One region of the Halomonas sp. A29 genome, then DNA from elsewhere that is predicted to be linked to it. Evidence: predicted binding sites of a transcription regulator. Region 1 holds the regulator's gene; each other region holds the start of a gene.
What was found. The regulator sigma-54, encoded in region 1, starts transcription at its own class of promoters, with help from an activator protein. The targets are predictions, from matches to a motif close to TGGCACNNNNNTTGCTNT.
Positions count from the first base shown of each region.

Region 1 (2,171 bases):
AGTGTCATGGCAGCTCAGCGAATGCCGGCGCCCTGAGCGCGCGCCTGGGCCTTTTCCTTGTGTTTGACCAGTTGACGGTCGAGCTTGTCAGTCAGCGCATCGATAGCGGCGTACATGTCAGAATCAGAGGCTTCGGCATGAAGGTCGGCGCCGGCGGCGTGCAGCGTGCAGGCAGCCTGTTGACGCTCCTTCTCGATGGAGAGCGTCACTTGCACGTTGGTGATGTTGTCGTAATGGCGCTGGACGCGGCTAAGCTTTTCGCTCACGTAGTCACGCAGTGGATCGGTCAGTTCAACATGATGGCCGGTGATGTTGACTTGCATGACAAGCTCCTTCGTCCTTCGGGTGGTGGCTCGATTGTAACCCTTTTTACTGCCCTGCAAACCCCCTCGGGAGTCGTGATTGCCCCGCGTCAACATTGTGTCGAGACATCAGCGAAAACGCTTGCGCTCGCTCGAGGAAGGAATTCCCAGCGCTTCACGATACTTCGCTACCGTGCGGCGTGCCACCTCGATGCCGCTCTCGGCCAGCAGATCCACCAGGCGGCTGTCGGAAAGCGGCTTGCGAGGCGGCTCGTCGGCGATCAGTTTGCGGATACGGGCGCGTATCGCCGTACTGGAGTGGGCGTCCCCCTCACCATTGCCACCGACGTGGCTGGAGAAGAAGTACTTCAGCTCGAATACGCCACGCGGCGTGTGGATGAATTTCTGTGTAGTCACCCGTGAAATGGTCGATTCGTGCATCTCGACGGTCTGGGCGATATCGGCCAGCACCAAGGGCTTCATGGCCTCTTCGCCCTGCTCGAGAAAGTCGATCTGGCGTGCCATGATCTCCCGTCCCACGCGCAGCAGGGTGTCGTTGCGGCTGGCGAGGCTCTTCATCAGCCAGCGCGCCTCCTGCAGGTGATCCTTGAGGAACTGGTTGTCCTGGCTCTTGTCGGCGCGTCGTACGAGTGCGACATAGTCGGGCTGGATACGTAGCCGGGGCAAGGCCTCGGCGTTGAGTTCCACGCGCCAGCCCGCTTCGTCGTGGTAGGCAACCAGGTCCGGAGTGACGTAGCTGCTGCTCACTTCGGCATAGGCGCTGCCAGGGCGGGGGTCCAGCGAGCGAACCAGGGCGATGACCTCATCCAGGGCATCGTCGTCCAGCCCCAGGCGACGCTTGAGGAGACGGCGATCATCGGAGGCCAATGCCTCGAGGAACTGGCGTACCAGGCGTCGGGTCTGGGGGAGCAGCGGTGTGTCGTCGGGCAGCGCGGCCAATTGCAGCATCAGGCACTCGCGCAGGTCGCGGGCGAACACGCCGGTAGGCTCGAACTGTTGCAGGCGTAGCAGGACCTGCTCGACCTCCCGGGTGGGCAGGCCTTCGAGGCCTTGCTGGCGCAGGCCGTCGCGGATCTCTTCCAGCGTTTGCGACAGATAACCGGCACCATCGACGGCGTCGATTAGACTCTCGGCGATAATGTGTTGGCGATCGCTCAGGTCGGTCATCGCCAATTGCCAGATCAGGTGGCCGGCCAGCGTCTGCCCCGAAGCCTGGCGCTCGAAGTCCGGTCCTTCACCGGTAGCGCCGCCGGAGCTCGTGCCATGATCGGGGTAGGTATCCGTCCAGTCGCTGTCGGTGGAGAGCTCGCTGGGGATTTCACTGGCCCAGTCATCGCTCTGGGTTTCGCTGACGGCCTGTTCACCGAAGTCGTCGTCAAGCTCCAGCATGGGGTTGGATTCCAGTGCCTGCTGGATCTCCTGACGTAGATCGAGGGTGGACAGCTGCAGAAGGGCAATGGCCTGCTGCAGTTGGGGGGTCATGGTCAGCTGGGTGCCGACACGCAGTTGCAAGGATGCTTTCATGGCCATGAGGATAACGGGCTCATCTGCCGGAAAACTCTACCCTAGACCGGTAGGCAGTGACATGCAAGAGAATTGATTGCAATATGCATGCCAGCGGCAATATTTATGCCTGATTAGAATGTTTTAAACAAAGATCAATTACTTGCTTAATGTGCAAGATTGCGTTATAGGCGGAAATCCTCGCCAAGGTAGACTTCCCGCACCCGCTTGTTGGCCAGGATGGCCTCGGCGTCGCCTTCAGCAATGATCTGGCCATCGCCGACGATATAGGCCGAGTCACAGATGTCGAGGGTTTCGCGGACATTGTGGTCGGTGATCAGCACG
Region 1 is NZ_JAXQPR010000005.1:244,905-247,075, reverse strand. It holds gene ptsN (PTS IIA-like nitrogen regulatory protein PtsN) at 1-8, opposite strand, end outside; gene hpf (ribosome hibernation-promoting factor, HPF/YfiA family) at 15-323, opposite strand; gene SPH52_RS11555 (RNA polymerase factor sigma-54) at 432-1,853, opposite strand; gene lptB (LPS export ABC transporter ATP-binding protein) at 2,012-2,171, opposite strand, start outside.

Region 2 (2,171 bases), on a different contig from region 1:
CGGCGCCGACATTGCCGCCGGCACCGACGATGCCGGCCACTGCGCCTAGGGCCTTCTTGTTGATGAACGGCACCACACCATAGGTAGCGCCTTCGGCCATCTGCACGAACAGGCTGAACACCAGCATGATGCCGATGGCGTACGACAGCACGTGCATCTGCGAGAAGGCCACCAGGGCGATGCCTTCGCAGATCAGCGCGATGAACAGCCAGCGAACGCGTCCCTTGAGGCCACCGTTACGCGCGAACAGATCGGAGAAGACGCCACCCAGGGTGCGGGCGAAGACGTTCATCAGCCCGAACAGGCCGGCGATCATACCGGCGGTGGCCAGCGTCAGGTCGAACTTGTCGAAGAAGTAGATGGCGGCGATGTTGTTGATGGTCAGCTCGACGCCGAAGCAGATGGCATAGACCACGAACAGAGCCCAGACGCGGATGTCCTTGGCTGCGGCAAGGAAGCTCTTGCCGGCACTGTTCTCGCCGGTGGCTTCCGGCAGTTCGCCGCGTGCGCGCAGCTCACTGAAGTTGCCGTTCGGCGCATCCTGGGTGAACAGCCAGTAGCCGATGCCGGTGATGAACATCACCACGCCCGGCACCACCATGGCCAGCCGCCAGCCCAGGGTTTCACTGACGCCGAGCATCAGCAGGCCGGAGAAAATGAGCGGCATCACGATCTGGGTCGTGCCGCCGCCCAGGTTGCCCCAGCCGGCGCTGGTGGCGTTGGCCGTGCCCACCACGTTGGGGGCGAACATCATGGTGGTGTGGTACTGGGTAATGACGAAGGAGGCGCCGATGGCACCGATCGCCAGGCGGGCCAGCAGGAAGGTCTCGAAGCTGTTGGCGAAGCCGATGCTCATCACCGGGATCGAGCCGAGCAGCAGCAGGCCGGTGTAGGTCTTGCGCGGGCCGAGTCGATCGCACAGCACGCCGATCAGCAGCCTCACGATCACGGTGATCAAGACCGAGGCGATGATGGTATTGCCGATCTGGGTTTGGGTCAGCGACAGGTCTTCGCGTACCACCGCCATCAGCGGGGCGATGCCGAACCAGCCGAAGAAGCAGATGTGGAAAGCGAACCAGGAGAAGTGAAAGGCGCGCATCTGTGGTGTGCGCAGGCTCAGGAGGCGAATGCGGTTCGCCTTGTTGAGAATTTCCATGGGCTGTGACCTCGTACGGATTGTCGATACATGAGTTCGCCCTTCTCCGTTGAAGGTCAGGTCTGACGCACTCGTACTTCCCTTGGAAGCCTGGTCCACGCCTACCCGGCAATTTGATGTATATCAAGCAACCTGTTTGCCATACTTTTATTTAATCTTTAAAGACAGTGGGTTGTGCTTAAAACTGCGAGTGAAAGCGTCACCAGGTGCGGCCACTGACGTGGCAAACATGGTGCAGCGCGGTAGAAAAATGCCCCCTGCTGGTGCTGCCAGGGGGCATTAGGCCGTACGCAAGGAAGTGCGCGATGGCTCAGTACATGGCCAGCTGCGTGGGAGTACGATCGCAGCTGAGGAAGGCGGAGCTCTCCAGCCACTCGGGGTCGGGGTAGTAGGCGAACAGGTAGTGATCTTCCTTGATGCTGTCGATCAGGGGATAGGTCACTTCCTGGCGCACCGCGGGGCAGCCGTGGCTACGGCCCAGCCGGCCGGTCTTGCGAATGAACGCCTCGCTGACGTAATCGGCACCATGGATCACGATGGCGCGCTGGTAGGCCAGGTCGTTGACGCCCGCTTCCAGCCCTTCCAGGCGCAGCGAGTAGCCGTTGCGCCCGTAATAGCTGTACATGGTGCGAAACAGCCCCAGGCTCGACTGGTAGCTCTCCGGCGTGTTGGAGAATATTGTCGCCTCGGCATCGCCCGAGCCGCGGCCGTGGGAGACCAGTTCCTCGAACATCAGCCGCTCTTGCGCCAGGTCGAAGACCCACAGGCGTGGCTCGGTGGAAGGCCGGGAGAAATCGATGACCGCCAGCCGTTCGGCATCGGGCTCGGCGCAGGCCAGGGCATTGGCGGCAAGCGTCAGCACCAGCGGGTTGGCGCCGGGCGCGAGACGCGTCAGGGTTTGACTCAACGGGGCGGCGGCCGGGTAAGAGAGGCCTGCCTGAGCCAGGAAATTGCCGGCGTGGACGGTGGTGGAAAAGGTAGTGGGCAGGGCGACCAGCAAGGAAGCGGTCAGGGT
Region 2 is NZ_JAXQPR010000008.1:157,105-159,275, forward strand. It holds gene SPH52_RS16845 (NarK family nitrate/nitrite MFS transporter) at 1-1,156, opposite strand, end outside; gene SPH52_RS16850 (murein L,D-transpeptidase catalytic domain family protein) at 1,467-2,171, opposite strand, start outside.
Region 2: SPH52_RS16845 (NarK family nitrate/nitrite MFS transporter) is a predicted target of sigma-54. The motif match lies at 1,281-1,298, and genes of this name have one in related genera.

Region 3 (2,171 bases), on a different contig from region 1:
GGTATGGTCGATCAACTTGGGCGCAACGTTCTGAAAATCGTTGGTGGGAGAGACGATGTTGGCCGCCGTGTTGGTCGAGATCGTGGCCACTATGATCAGCACCATCGCGATGCCGACCCAGAACGGGTTGTCGATCATGCCGATGAGATTGACCGGGTCTGCGATGGTTCGACCGACCAGGGACTCCGAGGCGGCCGTCATCACCACGCCGAGGGCAGCGAAGAAGAACATGGTCAGGGGCAGGCCCAGCACCTGTCCTACGATCTGATCCTTCTGGCTTCTGGCGAAACGACTGAAGTCGGGAATGTTGAGCGACAGCGTGGCCCAGAAGCCCACCATGGCCGTCAGGCCGGCAAGGAAGTAGCCAACGACCGAAGCGCCTTCCGGACGCGAAGGAGGCTGTGCCAGCAGTTCGGTCATCGACATGTGCGGCCAGGCCCAGAACATCAGCCCGATGCCAACCGCCAGCAGCAGGGGGGCGGCCAGCGTCTCCAGCCACTTGATCGACTCCGCCCCGCGGATCACCACGTAGAGGTTCATCGCCCCGAAGACGAAGAAGCCGATGACTTCGCCAACGCCCCCCAGCGCCTGCCAGGGCGGGAAGAGCGCTGCCAGAAGCAGATGGATGGCCAGGCCGCCGAACATGGTCTGGATACCGAACCAGCCGCAGCCGACCAGAGCGCGAATCAGGCAGGGTACGTTGGAACCCAGGATGCCGAACGAAGAGCGCAACACCACCGGGAAGGGAATGCCGAACTTGGTCCCGGGAAAGGCGTTCAGCGTCAGCGGAATCAGCACGATCACGTTGGCGAGCAGTATCGCCAACAGGGCTTCGCCCACGCTGAGCCCGAAATAGGCGGTCAGAACACCGCCAAGGGTATAGGTGGGCACGCAGATCGACATCCCGACCCAGAGTGCGGCGATGTTCCATTTCGACCAGGTCCTTTCGCTGGCCTTGGTGGGTGCAATGTCGTCGTTGAACCGTGGGCTGTTGCGCAAGTCGTCGCCTACCTCGAGTTCGATCAGGCCCTTCCTGTCCAACATCCTCGATGACTGGGTCATTTTGTTGTTCTCCGTCACTAGGTGCAAAGCTTATTGTTGTGTTGGTCTTGTCGGTAAGAAGCAATAACTGTGCCCATTACCATTTGGTCGGCTGGCTCCCGCGCCGAATTATCCAAGCTCGAGACATTCTTCCGAATGCTAAGCATGTGTTTTTAAAGCTGACTTATTCGACAACAATATGCAGAGCGAGCTGTTAAAAGGCTGCTGAGGAGTGCTTCAGCTCCCGGCAGGGATCGCCACATGACAGACTAGACACTTTCCAGATTGGTTCAAGATTTCTTAACAGGCTAATGTTACATTCGGATGCTTTCAATTAACTTACTGATATTTAAATAAAAATTTAAAAATATCCATGTCGCCATTGATGGTGCGAGCATCCACCATTTTGGTGAAAAGTAAAAGATGTAACGATAATTTCCTTGTTCTACAAGAGCTTGAGAAAGTCGGTGAAAAATTGAACGATTGAACCTTGATATCCTGCAGGCAAGCATCTAATTTCAAAAAGCTGTCTGTTGAGTCAGCTTTTTCTTTTCCCTTGCCTGTGTGGAAGGCGCAGGCTGAAAAACAATCACAAAGGGATCGAACTCCATGCAGAAGATGACGATCGGCCTGATCCAGATGGGCCTCAAGACCAGCACCGACCTGGAACCCACGGCGATCCGCGATGCCATGAACGAGGCACACCTGCCGCTGATCGAGCAGGCCGCCCAGGCCGGCGTGCAGGTGCTCTGCTTTCAGGAAATGTTCAACCAGCCCTATTTCTGTCCCAGCCAGGACCCGAAGTGGTATGCGGCCGCCGAACGGGTACCGGACGGCCCCACCTGCCGAATGATGCAGAAGCTTGCCGCCGAGCATCGCATGGTGATGATCGTGCCGATCTATGAGGAGACCGTGACCGGCATCTACTACAACACCGCTGCCGTGTTCGATGCCGATGGCAGTTACCTGGGCAAGTATCACAAGACCCACATTCCCCAAGTTGCCGGCTTCTGGGAGAAGTACTTCTTCAAGCCGGGCAAGTCGGACTGGCCGGTTTTCGATACCGCCTACGGCAAGATCGGCGTCTACATCTGCTACGACCGTCATTTCCCCGAGGGCTGGCGGGCGCT
Region 3 is NZ_JAXQPR010000006.1:238,181-240,351, forward strand. It holds gene SPH52_RS13550 (NCS1 family nucleobase:cation symporter-1) at 1-1,062, opposite strand, end outside; gene SPH52_RS13555 (nitrilase-related carbon-nitrogen hydrolase) at 1,651-2,171, shown strand, end outside.
Region 3: SPH52_RS13550 (NCS1 family nucleobase:cation symporter-1) is a predicted target of sigma-54. The motif match lies at 1,120-1,137, and genes of this name have one in related genera.

Region 4 (2,171 bases), on a different contig from region 1:
GCAGTGCTGCCTCGGCCGCCGGCGCAAGTCGCAAGCTACGCACCCCGAGCCGGGCGCGGTTGATCTCGAGAAAGTGGCCGGCCAGCACCAGCACGTCACTGTCGCGTTCGCGCAGCGGCGGGATCGCCACCGGGTAGACCGAGAGGCGATGATAGAGGTCGGCACGAAAATGGCCGTCGCGTACGCCGTCGGCCAGCTGGCGATTGGTAGCGGCGATGATGCGCACGTCGACCCGCCGCGGAGTGTCCTCGCCCAGACGCTGAATTTCGCCATTCTGCAACGCCCGCAGCAGCTTGGCCTGGATGGGGATGGGCAGCTCGCCGACCTCGTCGAGGAACAAGGTACCGCCGTCGGCGGCCTCGAAGCGTCCCGCACGGCCTGCCGTGGCCCCCGAAAAGGCCCCCTTAACGTGCCCGAACAGCTCGCTTTCGGCCAGCGTTTCCGGCAGCGCCGCACAGTTGACCTGTATCAGCGGCTGATCCCGGCGCGGCGAGCGCTGGTGCAACCGGCGAGCGAACAGCTCCTTGCCCACGCCGGTTTCGCCCATCAGCAGTACCGGGAGATCGGAATCGGCCACCACGTCGAGTTCACGCAGCAGCCGCTGCAATACGACGCTGTGCCCAAGAATGTCTCCGCCTTCACCGGGCTCGGCCTGTATGACCGCGCCCTGGTGCGCCATGCGCAGCGCTCGCACCTCCTGCTCCAGGCGCGAGACACGCACCGCCGATTCGACCAGCAGCGCGTAGCGCTCCAGCGCCGTGCGCGACGCATCGTCGAAGGTGCCGGCTACCAGGGCATCCAGGGTCAGCACACCCCAAGGCTCCCCTTCGACATGCAGGCTGATGCCCATGCAGTCGTGCACGTGCAGCGGCTCGCCGGGCTGATGCTCGACCAGGCCGTCATAGGGATCGGGCAGGGTCGAATCCGGCGGAAACAGGGTCGAGCTGCGGCTGGTGAGAATGGCCGCCAGGCGCGGGTGGCGGGCCACCTCGAAGCGCCGCCCCAGCGCCTCGCGCACCAGACCTTCCACTGCCACTGGTACCAGCACATCATCCCGAAGGCGCAGCAGGCACACCGCACCACAGCAGAAGCTCTCGCGCAGGGTGCGTACCAGCCGCTGCAAACGCACGGCGCTAGGCAGGTCGGCGGCAAGGTCGGCGAGAAGCGAGTCGTCGAGCATGGTTGAAATCACCACATCTGGGTTAATAAAACCCTAACACAGCAGGGTATTTTTCACCATAAATCAGACAACCCATTGTCATAAAAGAAAAACACAACCTGGCACGCCACTTGCTCCAGTTAAGCGTCTTTCCCTTTTGCAGAGGCACGCTCATGAACCTGCTCGAACAGACCGTTGGCCGCATTGCCCTGTCGCTGCCCGGCGCCACCCGCATCTTCCATACCCACAATATCGACTTCTGCTGCGGCGGGCGCATCAGCCTGCGCCAGGCCGCCGAGCGAGCTGGCCTGCACGTCGACCGACTCGTCGCCGAACTCGAGGCGCTACCGGCCGCCAGCAGCGAGCAGCGCGACTGGCGCGAGGCCAGCAATGACGAGCTTATCGATCACATTCTCACCCGTTACCACGACGTGCACCGCGCCCAGCTGCCCGAACTGATCCGCATGGCCCGCCGGGTCGAGCAGGTGCACGGTGAGCGCGACAGCTGCCCGAACGGGCTCGCCGAACTCTTGACGATGATTTACCAGGAGATGGAGAGCCACATGCAGAAGGAGGAGCAGATCCTGTTCCCGTTGCTGCGCAGCGGCATGGGTGCCCGGGCCCAGGGGCCGATCGCCGTGATGCGCCAGGAACACGACGACCACGGCGTGAACCTGGAGCAGGTGATGCTGCTCACCGACGACATCACCCCGCCCAAGGGTGCCTGCACCACCTGGCGTGCGCTCTACACCGGCCTGCGCGAGTTCCGCGAGGACCTGATGGAGCACATCCACCTGGAGAACAACTTGCTGTTCGAACGGGTCGGTTGAGGAAACGCTTCCTAAGCACACCTGCCGAAACGCAAACGGCGCCCCCGCGGGGCGCCGTTGTATTTCGGTGGGTAGATTAGACGGTACGTGAGAAGCGCCCCTCATTGGGCTTGAGGTAGGCATCGAAGGCCATCGCCATGTTGCGCATCATCAGGCGCCCGGTGGGCAGCACTTCGATGGCC
Region 4 is NZ_JAXQPR010000011.1:45,973-48,143, reverse strand. It holds gene norR (nitric oxide reductase transcriptional regulator NorR) at 1-1,180, opposite strand, end outside; gene ytfE (iron-sulfur cluster repair protein YtfE) at 1,333-1,989, shown strand; gene hemN (oxygen-independent coproporphyrinogen III oxidase) at 2,066-2,171, opposite strand, start outside.
Region 4: ytfE (iron-sulfur cluster repair protein YtfE) is a predicted target of sigma-54. The motif match lies at 1,280-1,297, and genes of this name have one in related genera.